One region of the Pseudoalteromonas sp. SG44-1 genome, then DNA from elsewhere that is predicted to be linked to it. Evidence: predicted binding sites of a transcription regulator. Region 1 holds the regulator's gene; each other region holds the start of a gene.

Region 1 (10,122 bases):
TCAGTGTTTAATTACTCACTTGTAGGCGAGTGGCTTGCCACCGCGATATTCAATATTGTTTCGGTGTTTTTGCGTCAGCAAGCTTAACGCCTACGGGTGTTAACGTTTATCTCGGTGTTAAATCACTTGTAGGCGAGTGACTTGCCACTGCGTTTTAAATGTGGCTCGGAGTTTGTGCGTCAGCAAGCTCAACGCCTACGGGTTTTAACGTTTATCTCGGTGTTAAATCACTTGTAGGCGAGTGGCTTGCCACCGCGTTTTAAATGTGGCTCGGAGTTTGTGCGTCAGCAAGCTCAACGCCTACGGGTGTTAAAGTTTTGGGTTTATCGTAGGCGGTGCTTTATGCCGCGCGGTTGATAACATTCATGGCTAAAGCCATTGCCTAAGTTGGCGGATGAGGTTGATGTAACGCTAAGAGATGCGCGAGATAAACTCGCGCCTACGATGGGTTTAACCTTTAACTAATTTTTAACTACACCAACAACCATGTGGCGGTGCCTAGGAAGGCGAAGATCCCTACAATATCGGTTACGGTTGTCAGTACTACGCTGCCAGCTAATGCAGGGTCAATTTTCATTTTTTTCAATAGCAGCGGAATACTGGCACCGGCGATACCTGCGGCTACTAAGTTCATAAACATGGCAAAGGCGAGTACGCCGCCAAGCTTAAAGTCCCATTGCCAAATAGCAACAACACCGGCAATTAAAATGGACCAAACAATCCCGTTTATTGCGCCGATTGCAAGCTCTTTGATCAGTAAAAAGCGTTGGTTAGTTTGGTTGATATGACCCACTGCAATACCACGTATTACGAGGGTTAATGTTTGGCTGCCCGCAACACCACCCATGGATGGCACTATACCGTTGAGTACCGCTAGAATAGGTAAAATTGCTAAGGTGTTTTCAAAGAAGCTTGCCACAATCGCAGCAAGTAGCGCGGTTAATAAGTTAACGCCAAGCCAAATTGAGCGCTTTTTCGAACTTTTTAACACTGGGGCAAAGGTATCTTCTTCATCATCAAGACCGGCTAGGCTTAATAAGCTATGCTCGGCGTCTTCACGGATAACGTCAACGATATCATCGATGGTGATACGGCCAAGTAGATGGTCATTATCATCAACCACTGGGGCTGATATCCAGTTATGACGTTCAAACAGTTGTGCTACATCGGTTTCATCCATCGAAATGAGGATAGATTCACAATCTTCATCCATTAAGTCGCGAATGATTTTATCTGGCGAGTTAGTCAACAAGGTCGTTAACGACATGGCACCTATAAAGCAGTTATGTTTATCAACAACATAAAGATCATCGGTACCTTCTGGTAGCTCACCACGTAAACGTAAGTAGCGCAGTACTACGTCGATAGTGACATCTGGACGGATGGTCACTGTATCAGTGTTCATTAGCGCGCCAGCAGAGCGCTCTTGATAAGAGAGTGCTTGAGTTGCACGTTCTCGATCTTGGCTGTCCATGGCACTAACAACGTCTTTGTAGACGGTATCAGGTAGGCTACGTAGTACTTCCCCTAGATCATCGTGGCTCATGTCCTCAGTTGCCGCAGCGATGTGCTTCGGCTCCATTTGGGCAATGATCCCTAAACGAACATCTTCTGAGAGTTCTTCGAGTACGTCACCTTGTACATCTGGATCAACCAGTTGCCATAGCAAGGTACGAATTTTATGTGGGGATGACTCGAGTAATAATGCGGTGTCACACGGAGCTGTTTTTGCCAACATACGCCTTACTTGAACAAATTGACCACTGTTAAGTGACTTGGTCACTTGTTTTAGTTGTTGTAGTGGGTAATCTTGTTCAAAAGCTTCTGGCATTGGCGTCCTTAAAAATTAATACGCTTGATAGGTAGGGTAACAGTTGTCGGTAATTAACGCGCTTGGTCTGTTTAATTAACGACTTTATTTAGTTTAACGCAATTTAGTGGTACTGACTACGAGCTATTCTTGTTCGTTAAAGCGTTGTGCGATCAACTCGCCAATTGCTGCAAGAGCAGGTTCAGCGTCCGGGCCTTCACATACAACTTTAACTTCTTTGCCTTGGCTACTTTCTAATAGCATTAAGCCGAGTACGCTATCGCCTGCGGCTTGTTTGTCATCTTGATGAAGTGTGATGCTGGCATCAAACTGCACAGCTAATTGCGCTAATACGCTGGCTGCGCGAGCATGTAAACCGAGTTTGTTTTTTATTAAAAATGTATCTTCTAAACGCATCAACATTCCTTACTGTAAACGTGAGTTGTTATTCTTGTTCACGATGGCGAATTTTCACATTGCTGTGGCTCATCGAGAAGCTTTCACCTATAGTTTGCGCTAGATAAACTGAGCGATGTTGACCACCGGTGCAACCAATAGCAATTGTTAAGTAACTGCGGTTATTACGCTCCAAATGCGGTAACCAAGTTTGTACAAAGGTTTGGATCTGCCAAGTGAATTTTTGTACGATACTATGGCTGGCTAAATAATCTTTTACTGGCTGATCAAGGCCTGTAAGTGGCTTAAGCTCAGGCTCCCAATGTGGGTTTGGTAAAAAGCGTGCATCAAAAACATAATCAGCTTCTTTTGGGATACCATATTTAAAACCAAATGATTCAAAGGTAATGATTAGTTTTTTATCTTTTTTCCCTAAAATCTTTTCACGGATTGACTCTGCAAGCTGGTGGACACTCAGATCAGTGGTATCAAGTATAAAGTCAGCGCGAGTAGTTAATACATCAAGTAATACTTTTTCTTGCTTGATAGCTAAATCCAGTGGCAAAGAGTCCAAAGATAATGGGTGTAAGCGGCGAGTTTCAGAAAAACGTTTGATCAGGGTTTGATCATCACTGTCTAAATAAAATAGCGTCGGATTTGCAAAACCAGGCAAGTATTCAAGAATATCGTTAAATTCTTCCTGCTCTTTCGGTAAATTACGGACATCAATACTGACGGCAATTTTGTCATAATTATCAGAGACACTGCGCACTAATGAAGGTAATAAGTTTACCGGAATATTATCTACACAATAATAGCCAAGATCTTCTACTACACGCAGAGCAACAGATTTACCTGAGCCAGAACGCCCACTGATGATGATTAACTCCATGTAAATTCTCCTTCATTTGGCTACGATTGCGCAGCAATTACGTGATACAAATCTTGGTCTGTTTTTGCGCTACGTAGTTGTTTACAAAAATCTTTGTCGTTGAGTTTATCAGCAATTGTGGCTAACGTCTTCAAATGAAGTTGGCTATCACCATCTGGCACGATGAGAGCTACAAATATATCAACTGGGCGATTATCTATCGCATCAAAATCAATCGGTGATTCACTCACTATAATTATTGCTAGCGGGTTTTCAACACCACTCATACGGCCATGAGGAATAGCAATACCACGACCAATACCCGTACTACCTAGTTTTTCTCTCGACAGTAGTGCGTTGAGGATTTCTTGTTGTGATAGCTGAGGAAGTTGTTCATGAGCCAATTGGCTGATAAATTCAATGATCCGTTTTTTGCTATTAAAAAGGACCGCAGCTTTACTGCAGTCCTGGCAAATAAGTGAGCTTAATTTCATAGTGTTAGTGTCGAGCGTGCTTCTCTTTGTGTTTAATTACCTGACGGTCAAGTTTGTCGATTAGTCCGTCAATGGCTGCATACATGTCTTGGTGCTCAGTTGAGGCAAATAATTCAGCGCCACTGACATGTAATGTGGCTTCTGCTTTTTGGCTTAGCTTTTCTACATCAAGAATGACATGGACATTATTGATATGATCAAAATGCCTTTCAAGCTTGGCAAACTTATTGTTTACATAGTCTCTTAATGAATCAGTAATTTCTACATGACGACCAGTTAAATTTAGTTGCATAAGCATTTTCCTCTTGTGATTTTACGCCTTAAATCAAACTTTTACGTTGATTTGACGGTGGAATAGCCAGTGACTCGCGGTATTTTGCAATAGTCCGTCTAGCTACTTTGATACCTTGCTCTGCCAATATATCTGCAATTTTACTATCACTCAATGGTTTCGCTGAGTTTTCTGCACTGATCAATTTTCTGATCAATGCTCGAATGGCTGTCGATGAGCATTCGCCGCCGTTCTCAGTACTTACATGGCTCGAGAAAAAATATTTTAACTCAAATATACCACGAGGGGTATGCATGTATTTTTGGGTGGTTACACGAGAAATTGTTGATTCGTGCATCTCAACCATTTCGGCAACGTCGTTTAGTACCATAGGGCGCATGGCCTCAGGGCCATGCTCAAAGAATCCTTGCTGCTGTTTAACAATGCAGTTGGTTACTTTGAGTAACGTCTCGTTACGACTTTCTAGGCTTTTAATAAACCATTTAGCTTCTTGCAAATGCGAGCGTATAAATTGGCTGTCAGTGCTTGATTTTACAGAGCGTGACATCGCCGCATATTGGCTGTTCACTCTAATTTTTGGCATGCTGTCTGGATTGAGTTCAACCACCCAGCGACCTTTAATTTTTTTCACCGAAACGTCAGGAATAACATACTCTGATTCTTCGCGTACTATGGTATCCGCAGGCTTTGGGTTAAGGCTGTGGATCAGTGTCATTACTTCTTTTAGTTCATCTTCTTTAAGCTTAGTCTTTTTCATCAAAGTGCGATAGTCACGACTAGCTAATAAATCGATATGATCAGTTAAAATCATTTTTGTCTCGCTAATCCAAGGAGTTGCAGGATCAAATTGATTTAATTGAATACATAAACATTCTTGTAGGCTGCGCGCAGCAATACCAACAGGGTCAAACAACTGAATGCGTTTTAACACTGCTTGCACTTCGTCGAGTTCGATTTCTTCTTCGTTATTACCTTGATTTAAGCTTTCTGCGATGTCTTCGCAGCTCAAGGTTAAAATACCTGAATCGTCAACGGCTTCAACAATCGCAATGGCAATGGCTTCATCGGTTGGACTAAAAGGTGTGAGTTGTAATTGCCACATTAGATATTCGTGCAAGGTTTCAGTTGAGGCACCTTGATAAATTGACTCATCTTCAGGCATTGGCCCAGATGACGTATTTGGCGCAGCACTCATGTATTCGTCCCAGGTGACGTCCATAGCCATTTCGTCACTTAAGGTCTCTTTACTTAATGCTTCGCTACTTTCTTGTTCATATTCGCTTGGCTTGTCGTCTGCTGATGCGCTAACGGTTAAGTCATCGTTATCTTGTTTTTGTTCGTTTTTACCAGCCGTGTCGTCTGAATATTCATGTTCTTCTAGCTCTAACAATGGATTGCTGTCGAGCGCTTCTTGAATTTCTTGCTGGAGATCCAATGTACTGAGTTGCAATAAGCGAATTGCTTGTTGCAGCTGTGGTGTCATTGTAAGTTGCTGGCCCATGCGCAGCTGGAGTGATTGCCTCATGTATCTCTAACAATCCTTTTATTGTTATCATCGTTAAGTCTAGCAGATACTTAGCCGAGCGTGGCTTTATAGCCTAAATTGCTCGCCCAGGTAAACATCGCGGACTGTTTGGTCGGCGAGTACATGCTCAGGGGTACCTGATGCAATTAACTCCCCATGAGAAACTATGTAGGCTTTTTCACAAACATCAAGGGTTTCTCGTACATTGTGGTCGGTAATAAGCACGCCAATACCACGGTTTTTAAGGTGTTCAATAATCTTCTTTATATCTAACACTGAAATAGGATCAACGCCAGCAAAAGGCTCATCAAGTAAGATAAATTTTGGGTTTGCGGCTAAAGCGCGTGCAATTTCAACTCGACGACGTTCACCGCCAGATAATGCCATACCTTGGCTGTCGCGGATATGTTGAATGCTAAACTCATCAAGTAAGCTGTCGAGCGCTTCTTCTCTGGCTTGTTTATTCAGCTCTTTACGAGTTTCTAAAATAGCCATCAGGTTTTGATAAACAGTTAATTTACGGAAGATGGATGATTCTTGTGGCAGGTAGCCAATCCCTAACCGTGCGCGACTGTGCATTGGCAGTAAGGTGATGTCATTATCATCAATACTGATTTTACCTTTGTCGCTTGGAACTAAACCCACAATCATATAAAAGGTGGTGGTTTTACCAGCGCCATTAGGACCCAATAAGCCAACAATGCTGCCTGCGCTAACTTCTAAACCCACGCTTTTTACAACTTGGCGACCTTTATAGCTTTTTGCTAGAAATTCAGCTTTTAATGTACTCATGGCTGCCCTTTAGATTTGTCTTTTTTACTGTCTACTGGTACCAAAATGGTGTGCACACGATCGCTTGAGCTTGCGCCTTTTTCAGCACTGATCAGTTGCTGGTCCATATCATAGGTAATGCTTTTGGCATTGATTTTTTGACCTGCCTGAGTGACTTGTGCATTGCCAACCAAGGTTAAATAGCGCTTAGCGACATCGTAACGGACTTCATCAGCACTGGCACTCATTACTGTGCCATCAGTTTGTTTTTCTTCAAAGTAAGCCGGACTGCCAGTTGCGACAAGTAGTTGTTTGTTATCGCCTAAATCTTCGCGCTTATGGACTTCAAGTCGATCCGCTTTGATACGGCGGTTACCATGAATGATTTCAACATTTTTTTCAAAAATACCGATATTGTCTTTCAGTTGGGCAAGCTGCGTGTCAGCACTGATAGAGACTTGATCTGCAGGTGGTGTCGTATTTTCAGCAAAGCTTGCAAAAGCAATGAATAAGCTTGGTATAACAAGCAAGTGAGCAAATTTATTGGTCATAATATATGGTTCGCGTATGGTTAATTAGTTCTACCACTTCGGCTTTTAAGTCGGCATGGAGACCGCGCCCAGTGATTTTTAAATTTGGTCCGATTAATTCAACTGGTTGTTCTGAACTCATGGTTTGTAGTTCAATATCAACCTGAATATTATCTGCGTTTATATGTTCAATCATGGCATTATTGGTCAGGTTTTTAGCAACCACATTACCTTCTAAAATTAATTGATGATTTTCATATAAGGTGGCTTCATCGGCATTAATTTGCCACGTCTGCTGTTGATTATAGAGTGTAAAAATAGGTTGTTCAAAGTAAGTGAACCCTAACTGTTGGTAGAGTTCCATTTTTGCAGCTGTTACTTTGTGGCTAATTTTACCTTGTTCATCAAATGCGGTTTGTTTTAATGCCACCGCAGTATAATCAGGTTTTGCTATTATATCTTCTTGGTGTTGTTTTATGGCGGTACTTTGATAAAAATACGGATACCACAGCCATACCATGCAGCCGACAAATAATACGCATAATATTAAACGCGCACTATTCATGAGCTCGTGCCTTCGCTGGTTAATGATTTACCATTTTCGAGCATTAATAAATCAGTGAGTTCACGCACCGCCCCAAAGCCACCAGGTAGCATGGTTGTATAATGTGAAATGCGTTTGATTAGTGGATGCGCATCATTTACTGCCACCGCAAAACCAACCAATTCCATTACCGGCAAGTCAGGTCCGTCATCGCCTATGTAAGCGATTTGTTCATCGCTTAACTGCAATTTATCCTTGAGCTGTTGATAAGCTTGCAACTTGTTTTCTTGGCCTTGGTAAATATGCGGTACTGTCAGGCTAGTCATCCGTTGCTGAACTATCTGTGAATGACGACCGGTGATCACGGCAACTTCAAAACCGCTATTGATCAGTGCTTTGATACCAAAGCCATCTTTAGTATTAAACGCTTTGAGTTCTTCACCTTGGTTACCAAGATAAATACGACCATCTGAAAACACCCCATCGATATCACAGATCAGGAGTTTGATTTTTTGTGCTCGCTCGCGAGCATCATCTGAAAGTGGCTGATATAAGTCAGCAAACTGCATTATAAAACTCCTGCTTTGAGCAAATCTTGCATATTAAGAGCACCAATAGGGTGGTGTTTATCATCAACTACAATTAAGCCATTGATACGCTTATTCTCCATGATATTGAGTGCCTCGGCGGCAAGCATATCAGCAGTTGCAGTAGTGCAAGAGCGGGTCATGACAGTGCTTATCAAAGTACTGTGAATATCTATTCGTTGCTCTAAAATTCGCCGTAAATCACCATCAGTAAAAAGCCCTGCAAGTTGCCCTGTGTCATCAACAATAGCTGTCATACCTAAGCCTTTTGCCGACATTTCGATTAATGCATCTTTGATACATTGCTTATCATTGATCATAGGCGTTGCTGGGCCACTGTGCATAATATCTTTTAAACACAATAGTAAACGTTTACCTAAGCTACCACCAGGATGCGATAGCGCAAAGTCATCGGCGGTAAAGCCACGGGTTTCTAGCAGAGCAACGGCTATTGCATCACCCATCGCAAGTGTTGCAGTCGTGCTTGCAGTCGGAGCGAGTCCTAATGGGCAGGCCTCTTGACTTACTTTGATGCATACATGAGCATCAGCCCAATTTGCCATTGATGATTCAGGGTTACCTGTCATGGCGATCATTTTTGCGCCAATACGTTTAATAACCGGAATAATATTCAGTACTTCGCTGGTTTCGCCTGAGTTTGAAATAAGCATAACCACGTCATCACGAGTGATCATCCCTAAATCACCATGACTTGCTTCACCCGGATGGACAAAAAACGCAGGCGTGCCAGTGCTTGCCAGTGTTGCAGCAATTTTATTACCAATATGCCCTGATTTCCCCATACCGACTACTATGATCCTACCGTGACATTGATACATCAATTGGCAAGCTTGATTAAAGTTTTCGTCTAGATATTGGGTTATATCAAGCAGTGCTTGGCGCTCTATTTCTAGCACCCGCTTACCTTGTTCAATAAAATTTAACTGCGTCATTGTGTTATCCATTTTGTGGCTAGCATTAAGCAACTTGGCTGAAAATATAACCTTGATAGATTAAAAACGCGACCAATAACAGGCCACCTTCAACTCTATTAATGCGTCTTGTGCCCCTAAAACTCAAGGACATAGCAATAAGGGCTATGGTGGCACCAATCATTATTAAGGCATCACGGTTTGCAGCTGAAGGATCAATAATTGAAGGGTTGATAATCCCAGCCAGTGGCAACACAGCTAAAATGTTAAATATATTTGAGCCAACAATATTACCCAGTGCTAAATCATCTTCGTTTTTTAATACCCCAGCAATACAGGCTGCCAGCTCAGGCAAACTGGTGCCAATAGCAATAATGGTTAACCCTATTACTAAATCACTTAGGCCAAAGTATTTGGCTATATCAACTGCTGAGCCAACTAAAAAATGTGAGCTGACAGGCAGTAATATCATACCAATAATTAACCAAAATAAAGCCGATTTGGTGGGCACGTTATCTGGTACGTCTTCACAGGCTTCACTTACAAATGGGTCATCAGCTTGGTTTTTAGCGCGAATAGAAATAATAACTAAGCCCGCAATAAAGACCACAAAGCCAATGATTAATGCAACGCCCTCAGCAAATGAAAAGTAGTTATCAGAAAATACATACCAGGCAGCGATTGACACTAGTAGTACAAGCGGCATTTCGCGTTTTAATGTCATTGATGATACTGAGAGTGGGCGCAATAGCGCGGTAATACCTAAAACAAGTAAAATATTAGTGATATTTGAGCCAACGGCGTTACCCACGGCAGTGTCAGTTTTACCGGCAAGCGCAGCTGATGCTGAGACCATCATTTCAGGGGCTGACGAGCCCATCGCAACAACGGTTAAGCCAACAATAAGAGTAGGAACACCGAAATTTTTTGCCAGTGCCGCAGCACCATAAACAAAGCGATCCGCACTCCAAACTAGAGCTGCAAATCCGAGAATTAAAATGACAAAAGAAGTCACCATTACGTTACGCCAATTATTCAAAATGAGATGACTGCAAATAGTAACAAAAGCCAACCTGAAAGTATAAATAAAAGAATCTGCGTAGCTTGTTAGATTATGGCCTGATTTGGACTGAGAATAATTATTTAAGCGACGGTTAAGCCTACTGCTGTAAGGTTTGCAGCGCTATTACATAGAATATTACAAAATTTTACGATTTGTTTTTTCCATCTTGCTGTAAAAACGCTTAAAATAGGTGAACTAGTGAAAATAGTAATGGAGAGCGACTTGTCGCAACCAATAGTAGAAATCAAGGATGTAAGCTTTTCTAGGGGCAATCGCTGCATATATAAAAATATGAGCTTTAGTGTCC
Region 2 (10,122 bases), on a different contig from region 1:
TGGTGCAATTACAAAGTCAGATTACAGAGACGTTTGAAAATGCCAATTTTGCAGGTAAACCTTTGTTTGATGGTCAGTCGGTGTCGTTTCAAGTTGGTCCAGATGCGAATGCAAATCAAACGGTTACTCCTTCGGATGGTAGTTTTGCATCAGTAATATCAACAATTGATATTTCTACTCAAGCAGGTGCACAAGCTGCAATTGATATTAGTGACCAAGCGGCGGACGAAATTAACGCCCAGCGTGCTGAACTTGGTGCTTTTCAAAATACATTGGCTAGCACTATTAAAGGCCTGGGTACTCAGCAAGAAAATATTGCCGCGAGCCAAAGTCGAATTCAAGATACCGATTATGCTCAGGCGGTTTCACAGCAGGTATCAAATGATATTTTAGCTCAAGCGTCAATAGCACTGCGTGGCCAAGCTAACCAATCGGCTGAATCTATTTTAGGGTTATTATAACGGCTATGATAAAACAGTAATTCTTAAGTATTACTTGCAATTAGCTTAGTGTCTGTTTTTTGGCATCTATGTCAAAAAACTGCCGCTTTGTGCTTGCATCCCTGTCAAACTCGCTTACAATTTAAATTATTAATAGCTTGTAGTAACTGTGGTTCGCTAAATAATGATCTTGATTTTAGACAATAATAATAATCGTGCGATTGGTTTACATGCTGCGCTTACCTTTATTGGTGAGGCAGTGCAACTGCTTGACGATGCAAGCCTTGAACAAGAATGTGAAAAATACCAAAAGCAATCATGTATGGTGATCCTCGGTGCATTGCAAAGCTTAGATCATGAAAGCGTGATCAAGCGCCATCCAACAATACCATTTCTATTAATTGGTGAAACCCTTAAACCACTGTTGAGCATTGCCAATGTAGTTGGCCTTATCTGTGAACCTTTTAACCATGATGTAACGACTCAATTACTGCATGATTGCCAACAGTATCAACGGATGTTGCCAAATGAGCATAAACACGCAAAACCGCACAAAACCTTTGATGGCTTAGTTGGTGAAACTGAAGCGGTTAAAGATGTACGCTTTTTAATTGAACAAGTTGCTAAAACGGACGCCAACGTATTAATTTTAGGCGAATCAGGTACTGGTAAAGAAGTGGTTGCTCGTAATGTTCATTTACTATCAAAACGTAATACAGGGCCATTTGTACCCGTTAACTGTGGGGCTATACCTGCGGAGCTGTTAGAAAGTGAGTTGTTTGGTCATGAAAAAGGCGCGTTCACCGGTGCTATTTCAGCGCGCAAGGGCCGCTTTGAACTTGCTCAAGGGGGGACGCTGTTTTTAGATGAAATTGGCGATATGCCGCTGCAAATGCAAGTAAAGTTATTGCGAGTGTTACAAGAGCGCAGCTATGAGCGGGTTGGTGGTACAAAACCAATTCAAGCCGATGTACGGGTGATTGCTGCTACACACCGTGATCTTGAACAAATGATAGAGCAAGGAAGTTTCCGCGAAGATCTATATTATCGACTCAATGTTTTTCCTATCGAAAACCCATCTCTTGCAGAACGTGCTGATGATATTCCATTATTATTAAAAGAGTTAATGCGCCGTATTAATGAGCAAAGTGGTACTACCGCTAAGTTTACTGAGCGGGCAATTGATAGTTTAAAAGAGCACACATGGCCGGGGAATATTCGCGAGTTAGCGAACTTAGTTGAGCGTATGGTGATCATGTTGCCAGATAAAGTGGTTGATATTCCCGATCTACCAGCAAAATATCGTTATATTGAAGTTGATGCTTATGAACCACAATATCCCGAAGAGCTTATGGAGCGTGATGCTTTCAATGATATTTTCAGTACTGGTTTTAGTGATTACGACGATGAGCCAGAAGTTGAAGCAATTCAGCCATCAGCAGACCTTTTACCCGACGAAGGGATTGAGCTAAAAGATTATTTAGCTGAGCTGGAAATTAGCCTGATCACTCAGGCCTTAGAGCGTTATGATTATGTCGTAGCGCGTGCTGCGGAGATCTTGGGTGTACGCCGCACAACCTTAGTTGAAAAAATGAAAAAATATAACCTATCACGAGATTAACACGTGCTAAGTTGCTAATATTTTACTTCGCAATATCAGTAATTACAGAGTGTGGTCGTCGTTTACGGTGATAAGTTCATTGACGCGCTAAAGCACTACCTACCATTTCGGTGCTTGCAAATAGTTACTTAATTTTTACCACCGAGGCGCTGCGCGCTACACGGAGCTGAAGGGCTAGGACCCTAATCCCTTCCTCTTTGAACTCGGAGTTCTCTGTGGTGGATCAATCATTTAAAGGTCTTTTGCACAAAGAGAAGTGAATGAGATCAAATGAGCAGATAAAAATATATATAAATCTTTCGTGGCTGAAGCCTGCTTATATGTGGGTTAAGCATTTGTAGGAAATGGCTTCAGCCATTAATTCCTAGACGCTAGATTTAGGATCCTAGCGCCTAGTCACTTTTCTAGCTCTTAACACCTAGTATTTTTCAATAATCTCAGCTTTACGAAAACAATCATTACTGTGATCATTCACCATACCACAGGCCTGCATATGGGCGTACACTGTGGTTGGACCTAAAAACTTAAATCCCCGTTTTTTTAAATCTTTTGCAAATGCAGTTGAGGCCTCTGTGATTGCAGGGTAGTCACTAAGTTTATCTAACTCATTCACTAACGGCTTACCACCTACAAACTGCCATTGATAGTTACTGAAGCTGCCAAATTCTTGCTGAATTTCAATAAAACGTTTGGCGTTATTTATAGTTGCTACAATTTTTAAACGATTACGTATAATTGTTTCATCAAGCATTAATCGTTCAACATCGTGCTCGTTCATTTGTGCGACTTTTTCTACATCAAAATCCAAAAATGCACGACGATAGCCATCACGTTTCTTTAAAATCGTATACCAACTTAATCCTGCTTGTGCTGATTCCAGAGTAATAAATTCAAAAAGTGTTTGGTCATCATATACTGGGATCCCCCATTCATCATCGTGATAGGCAACATAGTCATCTTTACTGGTATCGAGCCAAGGGCAGCGACATAAATTTGTTGAATTCATAGTGTCTCCTTGCTTTGCTTATTTTAGTTTGTCATTTTTTTGTCGCGTTATTTATACGCTAAGCAAATGAAATTAATCAATATAATTGTTGGTACAATTTGTGCATTTAGCTAGTTAGATCCTGTAAACGAGAATGCATTATGGCCTTAGCTAATGTCTTAAAACCACAATTTATCACAGCGACCCAGTATAACCCATGTTTACTGCAAGAAGAGTACATTGGTGAGTTAAGTGAATTACGCCAGCAAGCCAGTTGGTTAAGTCATTTAGTAGATACAATGCCTGCGGGTGTTGTGGTGCTTGATGGTCGCGGTTTGATCGCTAAAGCTAATCAAATTGCAACAGACATGCTAGGGGAGCCACTCGAAGGTGAAAAGTGGTTCAGTGTGATCCAGCGCTCGTTTCGGCCCCAACAAGATGATGGCCATGAAGTATCGCTAAAAGATGGACGCTTAATTAAGTTAGAAATAACGGCATTAGCGCCAGAGCCAGGGCAATTAATCTTAATGACTGACTTAACCGAAACGCGTCGTCTACAAACACGCGTTGCACATATGCAGCGTTTAAGTGCATTGGGTAAAATGGTGGCATCTTTGGCACATCAAGTGCGAACACCACTGTCTGCTGCGATTTTGTATGCCGCTAATTTAGGTTCAAAGCGGTTACCCGAAAGCTCGCGAGGCAATTTTCATACTAAGTTAATGTCGCGTTTAAAAGATCTCGAAACCCAAGTAAACGATATGTTGTTGTTCGCAAAAAGTGGCGATCAGCAAGTTGTTGAACATGTTTCCATGCAGCAATTATTAACTGAAGTGAAAACTGGCGCTGATGCTATGGTCGCACTTAATAATAGTGAACTTCAGGTCAGTTTACCTGAGCCTGATATCGAGATAATGGGCAATAAAACTGCGCTTGCCAGTGCCATTCAAAACCTTATTCACAATAGTATTCAAGTCATTGGCAGTAATGCACTCGTTCAATTAAGTGCGCAGCGGGATGCGAGTGACCCCGAGCTAGTGTGTATTACTGTAAGTGATAATGGCCCTGGGGTCGATTTAAGCTTACTTGATAAATTATTTGAACCATTTTTTACTACCCGAAGCCAAGGCACAGGTTTAGGCTTAGCGGTAGTTAGTTCAGTCGCAAATGCACACCAAGGACGAGTTGCAGTAACGAACAATGCTCAAGGCGGAGCCTGCTTTAGTTTACTGTTACCTATTTGTACAAAGTCAACATCGGCGGAGGCAATATGAACAACACGATTTTAGTGGTTGAAGATGATGCAGGGCTTCGTGAAGCCTTGATTGATACGCTTGAAATGTCTGGAATAGATTGCGTTGCGGCTGACAGTGCTGAGCAAGCTATGGTGCTACTTAAAAAAGACAGCTTTTCGCTGGTCGTGAGCGATGTGCAAATGGGCGCGATGAGTGGTCTTGATTTACTGCGCAGCATAAATCTTAATTACCCTGATCTACCGGTTTTAATGATGACAGCGTATGCGACTATTGATGATGCTGTTGAGGCTATGCGGTTAGGGGCAATTGACTATATGGCCAAACCGTTTGCGCCCGAAGTGCTACTTAATATGGTAAGCCGCTATCTACCTGAGCCAGAAAAAGAAACTGATGGCCCGATTGTCGCCGATCCGAGTAGCATTCAGCTATTAGAACTTGCAAGTCGGGTTGCTAAATCGGATGCCAGTGTGATGGTGCTTGGTCCTAGTGGCTCAGGTAAAGAAGTACTCGCACGCTTTATCCATGATAAATCAGATCGCGCAGAGCAGCCATTCGTCGCAATAAACTGTGCTGCGATCCCTGAAAATATGCTCGAAGCTACATTATTTGGCTACGAGAAAGGCGCGTTTACTGGTGCGATTCAAGCTTGTCCGGGTAAATTTGAGCAAGCACAAGGTGGCACAATTTTACTTGATGAAATCACTGAGATGGATTTAGGCCTACAGGCTAAGTTACTACGTGTATTACAAGAACGCGAAGTTGAACGTTTAGGTGGTCGCAAAACTATTAAGCTAGATGTGCGTATTTTGGCTACCAGTAACCGTGATTTAAAAGAGGCTGTGGCTAAGCACCAGTTTAGAGAAGATTTATATTATCGGTTAAATGTATTTCCGTTGATGTGGCGTCCACTTTGTCAACGTCCAGGCGATATTGTCGTGTTGGCAAAGCATTTAATTGAACGTCATCTCAATAAAAGCAAAGAGCCTATCGCTGTACTTAGCGAACCGGCAGAGAAAAAATTATTAGCTCATACTTGGCCAGGTAATGTGCGTGAACTGGATAATGTGATCCAGCGTGCGTTGATATTACGCCACGGTGATATGATTGACGAAAGTGCTATTTTTATTGAAAATTTAACCCAGACTCCTCTAACTGCGGCTTTATCAGCAAGTTTAGTGCCGGTTAATTCAGCACCAGAAAACACTACTTCGGCGGTTACAAGTTCACCAACTAATGATGCTTATTATGATCTGCAAGCGCCAGCAATAAAAGCGACAGCAGAACGCAATCAGCTGCGTGAAGAATTACCAAGCTTGGATTCGGGAAGTTACAAAGATGAACTTAAAGATAAAGAGCATAGAATTATTTTAGAGACCCTAAATCGTTGTCAAGGCAAGCGTAAAGATGTAGCTGAAACATTAGGGATCAGCCCACGAACATTACGTTATAAATTGGCACAAATGCGTGATTTGGGGATCACCTTACCTGCTTAAGCCTCTATAATTTTTGTTTTCCTTCACTATTTAATTTACGCTCAGCCTTGCTGGGCGTAAACTTGTCAAAACTCTGACAACAAAAACACATCTCAAGCTATTGATATTAATTAATTTATTAGTTGGCATGCTTTGTGCTTTATTAAGTTATTAGTAAACTGCATCGTCAGAGACAATTATGAAAATTCAAAACAGCGCATTATTTCAAGAAATGCAATCTATGGCTCTCGAAGCTGGTCGTAGTAATCAAGTAAACAAATTACCGACGCAGGCGCAGCCTACTTCGAGCGCCCAATTTGGCGATTTGTTAAGTGATGCACTCAATACCGTGAATGGCCTTCAAGCTGATGCAAAACAAAAAGTCGTAGCGGTTGAAATGGGCGACCGAAATGTGTCATTAGCGGATGCGATGATCGCATCACAAAAATCATCGGTTGCCTTTGAAGCCACTGTACAAGTTCGTAACAAACTTGTAGAAGCCTATAAAGAAATCATGAACATGCCTGTTTAACTAGGTAGTGGAGAATTATTGTGGCGCAATCTAATCAATCAACAGATCTTGCTTTGGCCGGCGGCGGTATCGACCAAACTGATAATGACGATCAACAAGAACAAAAGTCAGGCTATTTAAGTGCATTAAACGGCGTTGATGTATTACGTCAGGTCACTTTAATTATTGCATTAGCGATTTGTTTAGCGATCGCTATTTTTGTGATTATTTGGGCACGTCAACCAGATATGCGTCCACTTGGAAAAATGCCAACGGAAGAGCTAATTCAAACGCTCGATTTTTTAGATGCACAAAAAATTGACTATCAACTTGATGGCAATGTGGTTTCTGTTCCTGAAAATGAATATCAAAATATTAAATTGTTAATGACCCGCGAAGGTATTGAGCAAGCGCCGAACTCGGGTACTGATATTATCATGCAAGATATGGGTTTTGGTGTTAGTCAGCGTTTAGAGCGTGAACGTTTAAAGCACGGTCGTGAACAACAACTTGCGCGCACGATCGAGGAACTACAAAATGTCACGCGTGCTAAAGTATTATTGGCAATCCCGAAAGAAAATGTTTTTGCTCGTCGTGAGAAAAAACCATCCGCAACAGTTGTATTAACTTTAAAACGTGGTCGTATGCTCGGTAGTGAAGAAGTGGACGCCATTGTTGATATTATTGGTTCAGCAGTGCAAGGTTTAGAGCCGTCACGAGTAACTGTAACAGACCAAAATGGCCGATTACTTAATTCAGGATCGCAAAGTGCGTTAGCTGCTCGCTCACGTAAAGAATACGATATTGAACGTAAACGTGAACAAGAATATCTAGATAAAATAGATGGTATCTTAATGCCAGTTATTGGCATGGGTAACTACACTGCACAAGTCGATTTAAGTATGGACTTTAGCGCGATTGAAGAAACTCAAAAACGCTACAACCCTGATTTACCAGCGGTACGCAGCGAAACCACTTTTGAAGAAAACAACATCGGCGGGTTAGCTATCGGTATTCCTGGCGCGCTGACAAATCAGCCCCCAGTGGATTCGAATATTCCTGAAGTTGCCGGTCAAGGTGGTGCAGGCTCTGGTTCATCACCCAGTCGCACTCATAAAGAGGCGACACGTAACTATGAACTTGATACTACTATTTCCCATACACGTCAGCAAAGTGGTGTTATTCGTCGAATTAGTGTGTCTGTGGCAGTCGATTATGTGGCAAAAGTGGGTGAAAATGGTGAAACGACTATGGAGCCTCGCTCAGTTGAAGCACTGTCAAATATTCGTCGTTTACTGCAAGGTGGTGTGGGTTTTGACTTACAGCGTGGTGATGCATTAGAAGTAGTGACAGTACCGTTTGTACGTGAACCGATGGACTTAGCTATTGAAGTACCACTGTGGGAACAAAACTGGTTTATGAAAGTTGTGCGTTTAGTGCTTGGCGCATTGGTTATTATAGTGCTAATCATGGCGGTGGTTAAACCTATGCTGAAACGCTTGATTTACCCAGATGATACCCTTGAAGAGTATGATGATGATGCGCTTAGTTCTGGTGTAGATATTGGTGATAACACCCTAGATATGCTAAATAAAGATTTTGATTCTGCTTCGGTTGGCTTCTCAAGTGATGGTACACTACAGTTACCAGACCTACATGGCGATGAAGACTTATTAAAAGCTGTTCGTGCCTTAGTAGCAAATGAGCCAGAACTCTCCTCACAAGTTGTGAAAGCGTGGTTAACTGAAGATGACTGATCAAGAACAAAAACAACTGCCAGCAGCGTTTGATGTTGATAAATTAGACGGTGTAGATAAAGCCGCAATTTTATTGCTAAGCTTATCCGAAGAAGATGCAGCGCAAATATTAAAGCACCTTGAACCTAAACAGGTGCAAAAAGTGGGTATGGCAATGGCGGCGATAGATGATCTATCGCAAGCCAAAATCAGTGCCGTGCACAATTTATTTATAGAACAAATACAAAGCTTTAGTACGATTGGCTTCCAATCAGAAGATTTTATCAAAAAAGCGCTTACTGCGGCACTTGGTGAAGATAAAGCGGCAAGCCTCATAGATCAAATTGTTATGGGATCCGGTGCCAAAGGCCTTGATTCATTGAAATGGATGGACTCAAAGCAAGTTGCCAATATTATTCGCAATGAGCATCCGCAAATTCAAACGATTGTTTTATCTTATTTGGAGCCTGAGCAATCGGCCGAAATTTTAGCGCAGTTTCCTGAAAAAGTGCGCTTAGATTTAACCATGCGTATCGCCAACCTTGAAGAAGTACAACCTGCGGCTTTACAAGAATTGAACGAGATCATGGAAAAACAATTTGCCGGACAAGCTGGTGCGCAAGCTGCGAAAATGGGCGGTTTGAAAGCGGCGGCTGATATTATGAACTACCTCGATACCAATATTGAAGGTCAGTTGATGGATTCAATCCGCGAGCATGACGAAGAGATGTCACAACAAATCCAAGATTTAATGTTCGTATTTGAAAACTTAATGGATGTTGATGATCGTGGTATTCAAGCTATCTTGCGAGAAGTCCAACAAGATGTACTGATGAAAGCCATCAAAGGTACAGATGATGCATTGAAAGAGAAAATCCTCGGCAATATGTCAAAACGGGCTGCAGAGATGCTTGCTGATGATTTAGAAGCAATGGCACCTGTGCGGATCAGCGAAGTTGAAGCCGCGCAAAAAGAGATCTTATCTACGGCACGTCGTCTCGCTGATTCAGGTGAAATTATGCTTGGTGGTGGTGGTGGTGAGGAGTTCTTGTAAACCATGAGCAAACCTACTCAATATCAAGGTCGTCCTTTACGAGCCAGTGAAGCAGTTGATGAATTATTAGAAAACTGGCCAATTCCAGATGTTACGCAAGACACTCGAAAATTCGATGGTCGTTCAACGGCGTTTGGTACACCGCTGGCCGATTTATATCGTAAAGAGCTTGAAGAAAGTGAACAAGCACTAGAGCCCGAAGAGCCTGAGCTGCCTTCGTTAACGATGGCTGAGCTGGAACGAATTCGTCAAGATGCCTACGAAGAAGGCTTAAAACAAGGCCACGAGCAGGGTTATATTGATGGTTTTGAAAAAGGCGTAGGTGAGGGAAAAGAAGCCGGTTATAAAGAAGGCATTGAGCTTGGTAAAACACAAGGTCAAGAAGAAGTAAAACCACTGATTGAAGAACAGCTAACGGGTCTAAAAGCATTGTTGGATAGTTTGTCAGCGCCATTAGCTAAAGTCGATGATGACGCCGAAAAGCAACTTGTACAGTTAACCGTAATGCTAACCGAAGCGTTAGTTTATCAAGAAATTAAAACCTCCCCTGAAATTATTTTGCAAAGTTTAAAGCAGTGTATCGATGCGTTAGCCAATGAGCAGCAAAGTGTGCGTATTCATTTACACCCTGAAGACATTGAACTGGTTAAAAATAGTTATGGTGAAGCTGCACTAGCTGAAAACCATTGGCAGTTAGTTGCAGAGCCGACTTTAGATCGCGGTGGTTGCCAAGTAAAAACACCACAATCATCTATTGATATGACTATAAAAACCCGCGTCAAAGAAACGTTGGATAGTTTTTTGCATAGTAGTGGTATCTAACGCTATTTTTGGTTTGCAATGAGTTCTCAACCACGCCCATTAAGTGAACGTTTACAACAGTATCAAAAACATATTCATAGTCCAACGCCTGCTGTTGCGGGAATTTTAACCCGTGTTGTAGGGTTAACATTAGAGGCGAAAGGATTACGCGCGCCAGTTGGCAGCCAATGTAAAATTGAAACCATGCATGGTTTTGTTGATGCTGAAATTGTTGGTTTTAATGAC
Region 3 (10,122 bases), on a different contig from region 1:
TCAGTGCGGCAATAGCAGCCATTATTGTCGCGTATAAAACGCACAACATTTACTACACAACACTGGTTGGTATGGGTTTATTTTTGATCTTAAATTAGCACATTAGTAATGCGCTAAAAGTAGCTTTAAACGCTGGCTAATAAAATAGCACGGCTTTTATCTAGAGTGACCTGACCACGTTCGCCAATAGCCGTCATACCGTGGCGTTCAAGTTGCTCAACAATTTTATCAGCGACTTCTTCGCCTAAGTTATAATCACTTAAACGCGTTGGCATATTCACACTGTGAAAAAACGCTTCAGTTGCATTAATTGCTTGTTCAATTGCTGCATCTTCATCACTGATATCTAATCCTAAAACGCGTTCTGCGTACTGTAAGATTTTACCGCGCTTAGTTTCTGTTTGCTCAGCCATCATACGAGGTAATACAATCGCAAGCGTTTGCGCGTGGTCAAGGCCATACATCGCAGTCATTTCATGGCCCAACATATGAGTGGACCAATCTTGTGGTACACCCGCTCCAATTAAGCCGTTTAATGCCATCGTTGCTGACCACATAATATTTGCACGTACTTGATAGTTATCAGGCTCACTGAACGCTTTAGGGCCCTCTTCGATTAAGGTCATTAAAATACCTTCAGCGAAACGGTCTTGCAGCTTAGCACCTACATCGTAGGTTAAATACTGCTCCATAGTATGCACAAATGCATCAACAATACCGTTCGCCACTTGGCGCTCAGGCAATGAAAAAGTCACTGCAGGGTCGAGTACTGCAAATTTTGGCAATACAAATGGACTAGCAAATGCAAGTTTTTCGTGAGTGTCAAGATTTGAAACAACACTATTGCCGTTTGACTCAGAGCCCGTTGCAGGTAACGTTAATACCACACCAAGAGCAATAGCAGATTTAATCTCGCCACCTTTTGATAAAATATCCCATGGCTCGCCGTCATAATTAGCTGCTGCGGCAATAAATTTACTACCATCAGCGACTGAACCACCACCAACTGCAAGAATGTAATCAACTTGCTTTTCTTTAACCAAAGCAACGGCTTTCATACATGTTTGATAACTTGGGTTAGGCTCAATACCGGCAAACTCAAACCACGTATGTTCACTTAACGCATCGACGACTTGATCATAGACGCCATTACTTTTAATACTGCCGCCACCATAAGTAACTAATACTTTTGCGTCTGCAGGGATCTCATTTTTAATTAAAGCGATTTGTTGTTCGCCGAAATGAATTTTGGTTGGGTTTGCAAAACTGAAATTTAACATGCTTGCTCCATTGCTTAGAGATGCTCATTATTTAGTGTGAGCTAAAATTTGGTGACCATCTAATTGTAGGGATTTAAGCATTAATTTAAAGACTAAGCTCAGAGAATCACTTTTGCACAGCTGCAACAATAGATGGTATAAACTATAATTACTTAATATTTGAGAACTAAATTATGTGGCATGGCCTTGATGAATTTTTACATGTGGTTGAACATGGCAGCTTTACCAAAGCAGCCAAAGTCATGGAAGTATCAACTTCACATATTAGCCGCCAAGTACAGCAACTTGAAAACCGCTTAGGCTCATTGCTATTTCAACGTACTACCCGAAAAATAAGCCTCACCGATGCCGGCCGCGAATATGCCGTAAAGCTCAAAGCAATTAAACAAGAGCTAATTGATGCTAATAATCAACTGCAAGGTGAGCAACGTAAACCCAAAGGGATCATTAGAATTTCTGGTGCTGGTGAATTTGTTGCATGTCATGTAGCACCTAAAATTGTTGAGTTTGTAAAACGCTACCCTGAGGTTGAAGTAGATATGGACTTCAACAATCGTAATGTCGACTTAGTTGAAGAAGGTTTTGATTTAGCGATCCGTTTTGGCCGCATGCAAGACTCTAACTTAATTGCACGACCACTTAGCCCGCGAATCATGACTCTCGTTGCCAGTCCAGAATATTTAGCACATCACCCAACCCCAACTACGCCTCAACAATTAACCGCTCATAATTGCTTAATTGCCATGGGGAAACGTTGGCGATTTAATTTTGCCGGCGATATTAAAGAGGTAAAAGTTGCCGGCAACTGGCGCAGTAACCATCCGCGCGCACTATTATCTGCGACATTAGCAGGCTTAGGCATTGCCCATTTAGCCACTGATATTGTTGATAAGTATATTGAAAACGGGCAACTAATTACCTTACTTGATGAGTTTCAGGTAACAGACAATGCCTCTTGGTTAGTGTATCCACGTAAAGATTTAATGCCGTACAGAGTGCGATTATTGATTGAACATTTACTCACAAGCTTTAATCATGCAAGTTAAAATAAAATGGTCTATGCAATATGATGATAATTTAAGCTGTATGTCTGTCACAACTCAGGATAGAATTTAACAAACAACAATAACAAGAGAGCAACATGAACGACTTCTATCAACTTTCAGCCAGCAATCTGCAAGGCCAAAGCATTGATTTTTCAGATTTCGCAGGCAAAGTTGTGTTAATTGTCAACACTGCCAGTAAATGTGGCTTCACTCCACAGTACGAAGGTTTACAACAATTACATGCAAAATACGCTGATCAAGGGTTAGTAATTATTGGTTTCCCGTGCAATCAATTCGGCAAACAAGAGCCTGGCGGCGCAAAAGAAATAGCGCAAGGTTGTTTAATTAACTACGGTGTTGATTTTGTGATGATGAGCAAAATTGATGTTAATGGCGAAAACGCCCACCCCGTATTCAGGCATTTAAAATCAGCCTTACCTGGATTTTTAACCCGCAAAATAAAATGGAATTTCACTAAGTTTTTAGTTGGCCGCGACGGCGAGGCAATTAAACGCTTTGCACCATTTACCAAACCGCAACAAATCGAAGGTGCTATTATCAAAGCCCTTAAAAGCAGTAATATCTAAACTCTAAAAGCAATAAAGAGGCAAATTGCCTCTTTATTTAAATTATCTCTTAGTCGTTTAAATACTCATCTAAGTCATCATCGCCCAAGTTTTTACGCAAGCGTTTTTGCTCAAGGTAGTCTTCCAACTTTTTCTTAACCTTTTGCTTATTCTTGTCGTGTTGATTACGCCCGACCATTTCGTACTCGTCTTCAACAAAATCGTCATCTAGCGCATCGTAACTAAATGTCTTACCCACAACCCACTCCATAAAGTGTTTGAGACCAATTAAGGATTTTTTATCACTATCATTGGTAAATTAAAAATGTTCAGCACTATTTCACCGTATGAAAAAGCACCAAAATAAAGCCATAACGCAATTCTAAAATAGTGTTATGTCGATATTGTGAATAAATAGCGCTAAATTTGAGTTCTGGAAAGTGAGAGTTTTTTATCGAAACGATAAGTATCTTTTATGTATTAATGTAAATTAGTCAAAATGACTAAAAAATGGCTTTTTTATAACATTTAAATGTAATTAAAAAAGGGAAAAAAACAATTAACTCATTGTTTTTAAATGCCAATAATTATTGGCATTAAACTTGATAAGTATTAAATACGTTAAATGCGTACTGGTCATAATCAACAAATTAGCAGGAAATAAAAATGAAAAAATTACTATTAATAAGTTCTTTATTCATTGCCACAGGGGCAATGGCACACAATGATAATGAGACGAATATTTCTTTTAGCGGCGACACATGTGACGTTGAATTTAAAAATGATGTGCGTATTAAGCCAAATGAATTAGAAATTTTTACAGCTGATAACCACACTATGACTTTTATAAATAGTGGCGAGTTAATGATTGATGGCCAAACTTTGACACTCAACAGTCAACAACACCAAGCGATCAGTAATTATTCAGACAGTCTGCGTAGCCAATTACCAGAAGTCGCGAACATTGCTCTTGAAGGCGTTAAAATTGCCGGGGTCGCCATTGAAGAAGTCGCCAATGCATTTAATATCGATGGCCTAGATAGCATTAATGAATTAATGGCTGATATTCAGGTAGAAGTACAAAACACCTTTTACCAACAAGGCGCTTTTGTAATGGGCCAACAAAGCTTTAGCCAGTTTGGCGAAAACTTTGAAAGCCAATTTGATGAGCAAATAGAAAGCGCTGTACAAGCTGCGATGATGCAATCGATGGGTAGTATTTTAATGGCTGTAGGTTCAGAACTAATGGGCTCTGGTGGCGATATGCAAGCCTTTGAACAACGCATGGAAAATATGGGGGCTGAAATTGAAGCCAAAGTTGAGCAACAAGCTAACCAACTTGAAAAACGCGCTGATGCACTGTGCGGTAATTTTTCAACCATTGCTGATCAAGAGCAACAATTAGTTAAACTAGTTCCAGAATTGAAAGACTACCAATTATTTAGTTATAAACAAAATAACTAACTTGAACTCAGGTTCTAAACGCTAAAAGTTTGATATCCCTTTAGCAGCACTCTTTTTTAAAGGTGCTGCTTTTTTATGCCATGCTATTTCTTCGCTAAATGCACTAACTCACCTAGCTTTATAATAGCTTGTTCAATTTTTTCACCCCATGGCAAACCATAACTTAGTCGAATACAACTGCGGTATTTATTGGTGGCTGAAAAAATATAGCCCGGAGTAATGCTAATGCCACTTTCTAATGCCAGTTGAAATAGTTTTACACTATCGTAAGCCGCACCTAAATCAATCCAGATCACACATCCGCCTTGCGGATCGCTGATCCTAGCGGTACTCGGAAAGGCCTGTTGTAAACACCAGATCATTCGTTCTTTATTAGAACGTAGACGCTGTCGCAGTAGTTTTATATTACGATCATAATCACCACTGACTATAAATTCATATAACGTCCATTGATTGATCAGTGAAGTAGAACAACTCAATGCACGCTTATAGCGACGCGCTTTGGCAGCAAACTTTCCGGCAATCAACCAGCCAACACGATAACTCGGCGCCGCAGTTTTAGAAAACGAAGCACAGGTTAATACCAACCCTTTTGTTGAGTAAGCCTGAGCGGGTGTACCACGCTGCGGGGTAAAATGTAAATCACCATACACATCATCTTCAATTAGCACCACATCTTGAGATTCCAATAACTCTACTAATTGTTTACGCTTATGATCAGGCATAAAACTACCCACAGGATTATTGATCGAAGTAGAGAACACACAGGCTTTAATATCGTGATCATGTAAAGCCTGGCTCAGATCATCAAGCCAGATCCCATCATCAGGACACAGCGGGATCTCGAGCGCCTTGAGGCCCAGGCTTTCGATCAATTCAATGATACCAAAATAACAAGGTGACTCGATCGCCACCACATCACCTACTTTAGTGACACATTTTAGCGCGATCGCCAGTGCTTCTTGAGCACCGTTGGTGATCACAAGTTCTTGCGAGTCAACACCAATGCCAAAATCTAAATAACGATGGATTAACTGCTTTTTCAATGGTGCAAAACCATCCATCGCACCATAATTTATGGCGCGACTGCCGGCAATCGACATAACCCGGCGCATCGTACGACTTAGCATTTTATCAGTTGGAGCGGCAGCAACAGGATTAGCAATGCCAAACGGTACGACATCGGCTTGATGAATTGCATCATACACTTGCTCAATTAATACCTGCATGTTGACCGAAACTGGCTCACGATTGAGTTTAACCCGCTTTGGCCGCGCTAACTGGGTATGTGCCGTTTTTAAAAAATAGCCTGACTTTTCTCGTGCTTCAACCAAACCTTGTGCCTCAAGTGATTGGTAAGCCAATTTCACCGTCGGAATACTGACATTCAGCTTAGTGGCCATTTTACGTAATGAGGGGAGTTTTTCGCCTGGTAATAGTGTCCCCTGCTCACTCAGCTCACGCACCAGCTGCATTACTTGCTGATATAAAAAGTCATGGTTGGTTTTGCTGATCACCAGCGACATAGTAGACACCTTAAAGCCGTACAATCTGTATAGGTTGCATTTATAGTTTTCTGTGTATGTTAAGTATACAGAAGTATCTTAAAATAAACACTTAATCGACATAATGGACCAAGGCCATGAAAAGTATCGTGCTTTATGCACTAACCGTTTTAATTTGGGGCTCTACCTGGCTCGCAATCGAATTTCAACTTGGCGATATCGCCGTTGAAGTTTCACTATTTTATCGCTTTAGTTTGGCTGCAATTCTAATGTGGGTATGGGTGAATATTAAAAAATTACCGATGAATTATAGTCGTCGCGATCATGGCTTTTTCGTATTACTAGCATTGTGTAACTTTGGCCTTAATTACTTAGTACTTTACTGGGCACAACATTATTTAACGTCAGCCATGGCATCAATCGCCTTTTCAATGTTGTTATTAATGAACATTGTAAATACCCGATTATTTTTTGGTAAACCCATCGCTAAACGTATTTATACAGGTGCATTGATAGGGGTATTAGGCATCATCAGTCTGTTTTGGCCACAATTACAGCAGTTCGACTTGAGTAATGGGGCGTTGGTCGGTTTGCTACTAGCCTTAGCTGGCACCTTTGTGGCTTCATTAGGGAATATGATCAGCGTGCGTAACTCTCAACAACGTATTGGCGTCATGCAGGGCAATGCATGGGGCATGTTATACAGCGCTATTGGTTTATTTGTATATGTAATCATCAGCGGTGCCGATTTTAGCCTGTCGGCCCCAGCAAGCTACTGGTATTCATTAGTTTATTTATCGGTGTTTGGGACGGTTATTGCATTTGCATGTTACTTTGCACTACTAAAAAATATCGGCCCAGAACGTGCCAGCTATGTGATTGTGTTATTTCCATTAGTTGCAGTGACTTTAAGTACATTATTTGAAGGTTTTAGTTGGCAAGCCAATACGTTTATCGGCTTTAGTTTAGTACTGCTTGGTAATGCTATTGTACTGACTCCAACAAAAAGAATTAAAGCGTTTATTGAGTCTAATAAAGCATCATTTGCTAATAAACGCTCCATCCCCAGTTAGAATGCGTATATACGCAACTAACGCCAAAAGCGCCTACTTGTTAGGCGCTTTTTTATTACTAACATATTACTCGTCATTTAGCATTGGGCATACAAAAACGCAACGCGAGCGGATGAATAGTCACCAACGCTGGGGTAACGCCTACCAGCTCACCATCTGCTTCGATTGGTAAATCAGGCGTATTTATATAAGCAATTTCTAAGCGCTGGTAGTTGAGCTCTTTCATACCGTGGTGCTTACGTAGCAATAAGCGCACAAAACTGTAGAGGTTACCTAACAAACCACGCGTAGGCACGCGATAGCACTCTAAATAGCCACTATTCAATTGTGCTTTTGGCGCTATCATCAACCCCCCACCAAAATAATGATGATTTGCAAATACAGTAATCAAATTACCATATTCGCATTGCTGCCCTGCAAAACTCCCAGCCAAGCGAGAAGGCTGATAAACGAATAAACACTTAAAGCCAGCTAAACTATAACTTAAAGCGGATAATGCAGGCTTGGTTTGCAATGCCTGTACTACATGCGCATCAAAGCCAACCCCCGCAATATTAATAAAGTAACGGCTATTTATTTGGCCAATATCGATTTTTACTTGATGCTCACTAAAAATAGCATTACGCCAAGCTGAGTTTGAACAGCCAAAGCCGCGTGCAAAATCATTACCCGTCCCCTGAGGCAATAACGCCAACGAGCAACTCAATCCCATCAATGCATTTACAGCCAAATGCAGGCTGCCATCACCACCGAGCACAACAACGCGCTTTTGTGACTGAGCCAAAACCGTTATTTTTTGGCAATCATTGGTAAAATGTCCTGTGGTGTAAAAAACAGTGTAACTAATTTGACGTTTTTGACACTGCTCTAATAACCAAGTGCAATTTTTTTTATGTTTTTTTTGCGTACTTGGTTTAATAATTATTAGCATCTGGATACCAGCCTATTCAAAAGTAGGGAAATAGACATTTTCAAAAAATAAATTAATCTGAATAATTAGTCACTTTATTTATTATCTAATGCATTAAAATATCAGTGGCAGTGTAATATTGCTTTTAAACAAGTGATTTAGGCGACTTTAAATTTCATAACCATGCATAATACTCAGTACGTACTATCTGAATCATACCTTAATAAAAACAATTCGGATTAGTTATTTCTATCCGACCACCCTAATTTTTATCGTTTTATTTTTGTGCAAAAAAAGCTCAGAATAGCCGTGTTGTCAAAACAGACATAACTCGGAGCAAAGTAATGAACCCAGTAAATACATTAAACGAAAATGCAGCTACTCATGTTGCAGTAAAACCGACCAACCGCAAAGCAAAAATGCTTGCCAGACTTAACCGTTTCGGCAAAAAGCTAGCTCTTGGCGGCGCAGTTCAATACAAGTAATCACCCAACCATGATTACTTTAGCGGTGCAGCAAACACCCAACCACTAAATGAAACTACTTATTTAGCTCCCTCGTTTGCTGCAACCCCTTCTTTAAACTCCCTAAAAACTCCTTTTTTATAAAAAAACCTCTTTTTTAGAACAAAAAAACAGCAAACGATCTTTTTCCTATTTACACACCCCAATCACCTGCGTATTATTCTTTCCCAACGGAGAGATGGCAGAGTGGTCGAATGCACCGGTCTTGAAAACCGGCAGGGGTTTATAGCCCCTCTAGGGTTCAAATCCCTATCTCTCCACCATTATTACGTTTTGGTGGTTCACTCGATTATCAAAATGACAATTTATGCGCCGGAGAGGTGGCCGAGTGGCCGAAGGCGCTCCCCTGCTAAGGGAGTATAGGGTTTGTAGCTCTATCGAGGGTTCGAATCCCTCCTTCTCCGCCATTTAATAACGAAAAAAGCCCCGCAATTTATTGTGGGGCTTTTTTTGTTGTTAAAAATGGCAGAAGGCGGGTGAGAACCCTCGACCAGGGTTCGATAAAATGTCAGGAACATTTTAGGCCGCTGCAAGCGTCGCGAAGCGATTGGTTACATGGACGTAAGCAAGCCCATCCCCACGTTTGACACAAATTTCAGAATGAAAAGCCTATTGTTTTATGTCCGTAACCTTTACACCAATGAAGGCGGGTGAGAACCCTCGACTAGGGTTCGACCAAACTTTGTCTGGAACAAAGTTAAACGCACGCAGTGCGGCCAGAAAACTAAACTCTAGATCCCTTCCGCTAAGTTGTGTAATGTAATATCAAATAGAACACATAAGTCAGCTCTTAAACCAAATTCAAAAATCGTTCTGACTTTTCTTTTTAAAAACACCAAAATATTTTCTAAGGCTACAAGTTGAATAACAGTGAGGACAAAGAAAGTGGTATTTTATATGCAGTTTTTACAACTGTATTATTGTACTTCCTTTTCAAAATCACTTTAATTTACACAATAGTTTCAGACCGATATGCTTCTTGTCTAAGCTCTCGCTGGGACAACATTGAAGTAGTTATTACTCCTTTTTCAGCATTCTTAATTTTAGCAATATTGAGTTGTATTTGGTTGTTCCTTAGTTGTTTAAAATATAAAAAGAAAGTAGGTAAAGCAGCCTATCTAGTATTTTTTTTCGCAGCGATATTCTATTATTTTTGGTTTAAAGGTTTTTACGGCTTTTGGTTACTAATGGAGTATGAGCAGGACAAAATAACCCTATCTCAATTTTTTAACAAAACTGGGGGCGATGAGTTATTTAAATTATATGATGGGCATCACGAAATTCAGATATTGTGCCAACCATATAATCACAATGCAGATAAAAAACCGGATAACTAACTGATACATCATAGTAATGCAATAGGTTGCTACCTATTAAATCAATACTTTAACCTAGCCTAGGTATTCTCTCGTAACGATTGGGTGAGCAGGTAAAAATTCATCGCAGATAAACGGCCTTGTATTGATACAAGCCTGTAGATTATTTTTTTTGTATGTTGTCGGGTTTCGCTGCGATCAAACTCACCTACAGTGCTTCTGTGTAAAACGGGTAAAGAGGCTAAACAGTCTCTTTATCTTAATAACCCAAACTAAACCCATCGGCATCTAAATGCGCCGGGAAACTTTGCTTAAAGAGCTCAAGCGGCTGTTTGTCCAAAGTGATAATAACAACATCAGCTTTGTTATCAGTAGCGGCTGCTAACGTATCACCTTTAAAGTCATACACTGCCGTGCCGCCATTGTGCGCGACGCCAT

Evidence for each region. Region 1 encodes sigma-54, which starts transcription at its own class of promoters, with help from an activator protein. Its sites were predicted from a motif close to GTTGGCACGNNNNTNGNNT; they were not measured.
Region 2: a site for sigma-54 is predicted at 5,917-5,935, ahead of fliE (flagellar hook-basal body complex protein FliE). Genes of this name have one in related genera too.
Region 3: a site for sigma-54 is predicted at 3,482-3,500, ahead of H5187_RS02290 (YggN family protein). Genes of this name have one in related genera too.

Annotation. Positions count from the first base shown of each region.
Region 1 is NZ_JACJEW010000051.1:7,209-17,330, forward strand. It holds gene H5187_RS18460 (hypothetical protein) at 1-87, shown strand, start outside; gene mgtE (magnesium transporter) at 473-1,831, opposite strand; gene H5187_RS18470 (HPr family phosphocarrier protein) at 1,955-2,227, opposite strand; gene rapZ (RNase adapter RapZ) at 2,256-3,098, opposite strand; gene ptsN (PTS IIA-like nitrogen regulatory protein PtsN) at 3,119-3,571, opposite strand; gene hpf (ribosome hibernation promoting factor) at 3,576-3,863, opposite strand; gene H5187_RS18490 (RNA polymerase factor sigma-54) at 3,892-5,388, opposite strand; gene lptB (LPS export ABC transporter ATP-binding protein) at 5,455-6,180, opposite strand; gene lptA (lipopolysaccharide transport periplasmic protein LptA) at 6,177-6,710, opposite strand; gene lptC (LPS export ABC transporter periplasmic protein LptC) at 6,700-7,254, opposite strand; gene kdsC (3-deoxy-manno-octulosonate-8-phosphatase KdsC) at 7,251-7,802, opposite strand; gene H5187_RS18515 (KpsF/GutQ family sugar-phosphate isomerase) at 7,802-8,773, opposite strand; gene H5187_RS18520 (calcium/sodium antiporter) at 8,799-9,770, opposite strand; gene mlaF (phospholipid ABC transporter ATP-binding protein MlaF) at 10,026-10,122, shown strand, end outside.
Region 2 is NZ_JACJEW010000010.1:43,097-53,218, forward strand. It holds gene H5187_RS06690 (flagellin) at 1-461, shown strand, start outside; gene H5187_RS06695 (sigma-54 dependent transcriptional regulator) at 625-2,061, shown strand; gene H5187_RS06700 (DNA-3-methyladenine glycosylase I) at 2,480-3,067, opposite strand; gene H5187_RS06705 (PAS domain-containing sensor histidine kinase) at 3,208-4,320, shown strand; gene H5187_RS06710 (sigma-54 dependent transcriptional regulator) at 4,317-5,795, shown strand; gene fliE (flagellar hook-basal body complex protein FliE) at 5,974-6,306, shown strand; gene fliF (flagellar basal-body MS-ring/collar protein FliF) at 6,327-8,042, shown strand; gene fliG (flagellar motor switch protein FliG) at 8,035-9,075, shown strand; gene fliH (flagellar assembly protein FliH) at 9,079-9,897, shown strand; gene fliI (flagellar protein export ATPase FliI) at 9,916-10,122, shown strand, end outside.
Region 3 is NZ_JACJEW010000003.1:96,422-106,543, reverse strand. It holds gene H5187_RS02315 (AzlD domain-containing protein) at 1-98, shown strand, start outside; gene H5187_RS02310 (iron-containing alcohol dehydrogenase) at 126-1,280, opposite strand; gene H5187_RS02305 (LysR family transcriptional regulator) at 1,454-2,326, shown strand; gene H5187_RS02300 (glutathione peroxidase) at 2,422-2,913, shown strand; gene H5187_RS02295 (PA3496 family putative envelope integrity protein) at 2,963-3,151, opposite strand; gene H5187_RS02290 (YggN family protein) at 3,559-4,356, shown strand; gene H5187_RS02285 (PLP-dependent aminotransferase family protein) at 4,440-5,882, opposite strand; gene H5187_RS02280 (DMT family transporter) at 5,999-6,934, shown strand; gene H5187_RS02275 (diacylglycerol kinase family protein) at 7,008-7,865, opposite strand; gene H5187_RS02270 (hypothetical protein) at 8,189-8,329, shown strand; tRNA gene H5187_RS02265 (tRNA-Ser) at 8,541-8,631, shown strand; tRNA gene H5187_RS02260 (tRNA-Ser) at 8,683-8,775, shown strand; gene H5187_RS02255 (hypothetical protein) at 9,229-9,705, shown strand; gene H5187_RS02250 (amidohydrolase) at 9,944-10,122, opposite strand, start outside.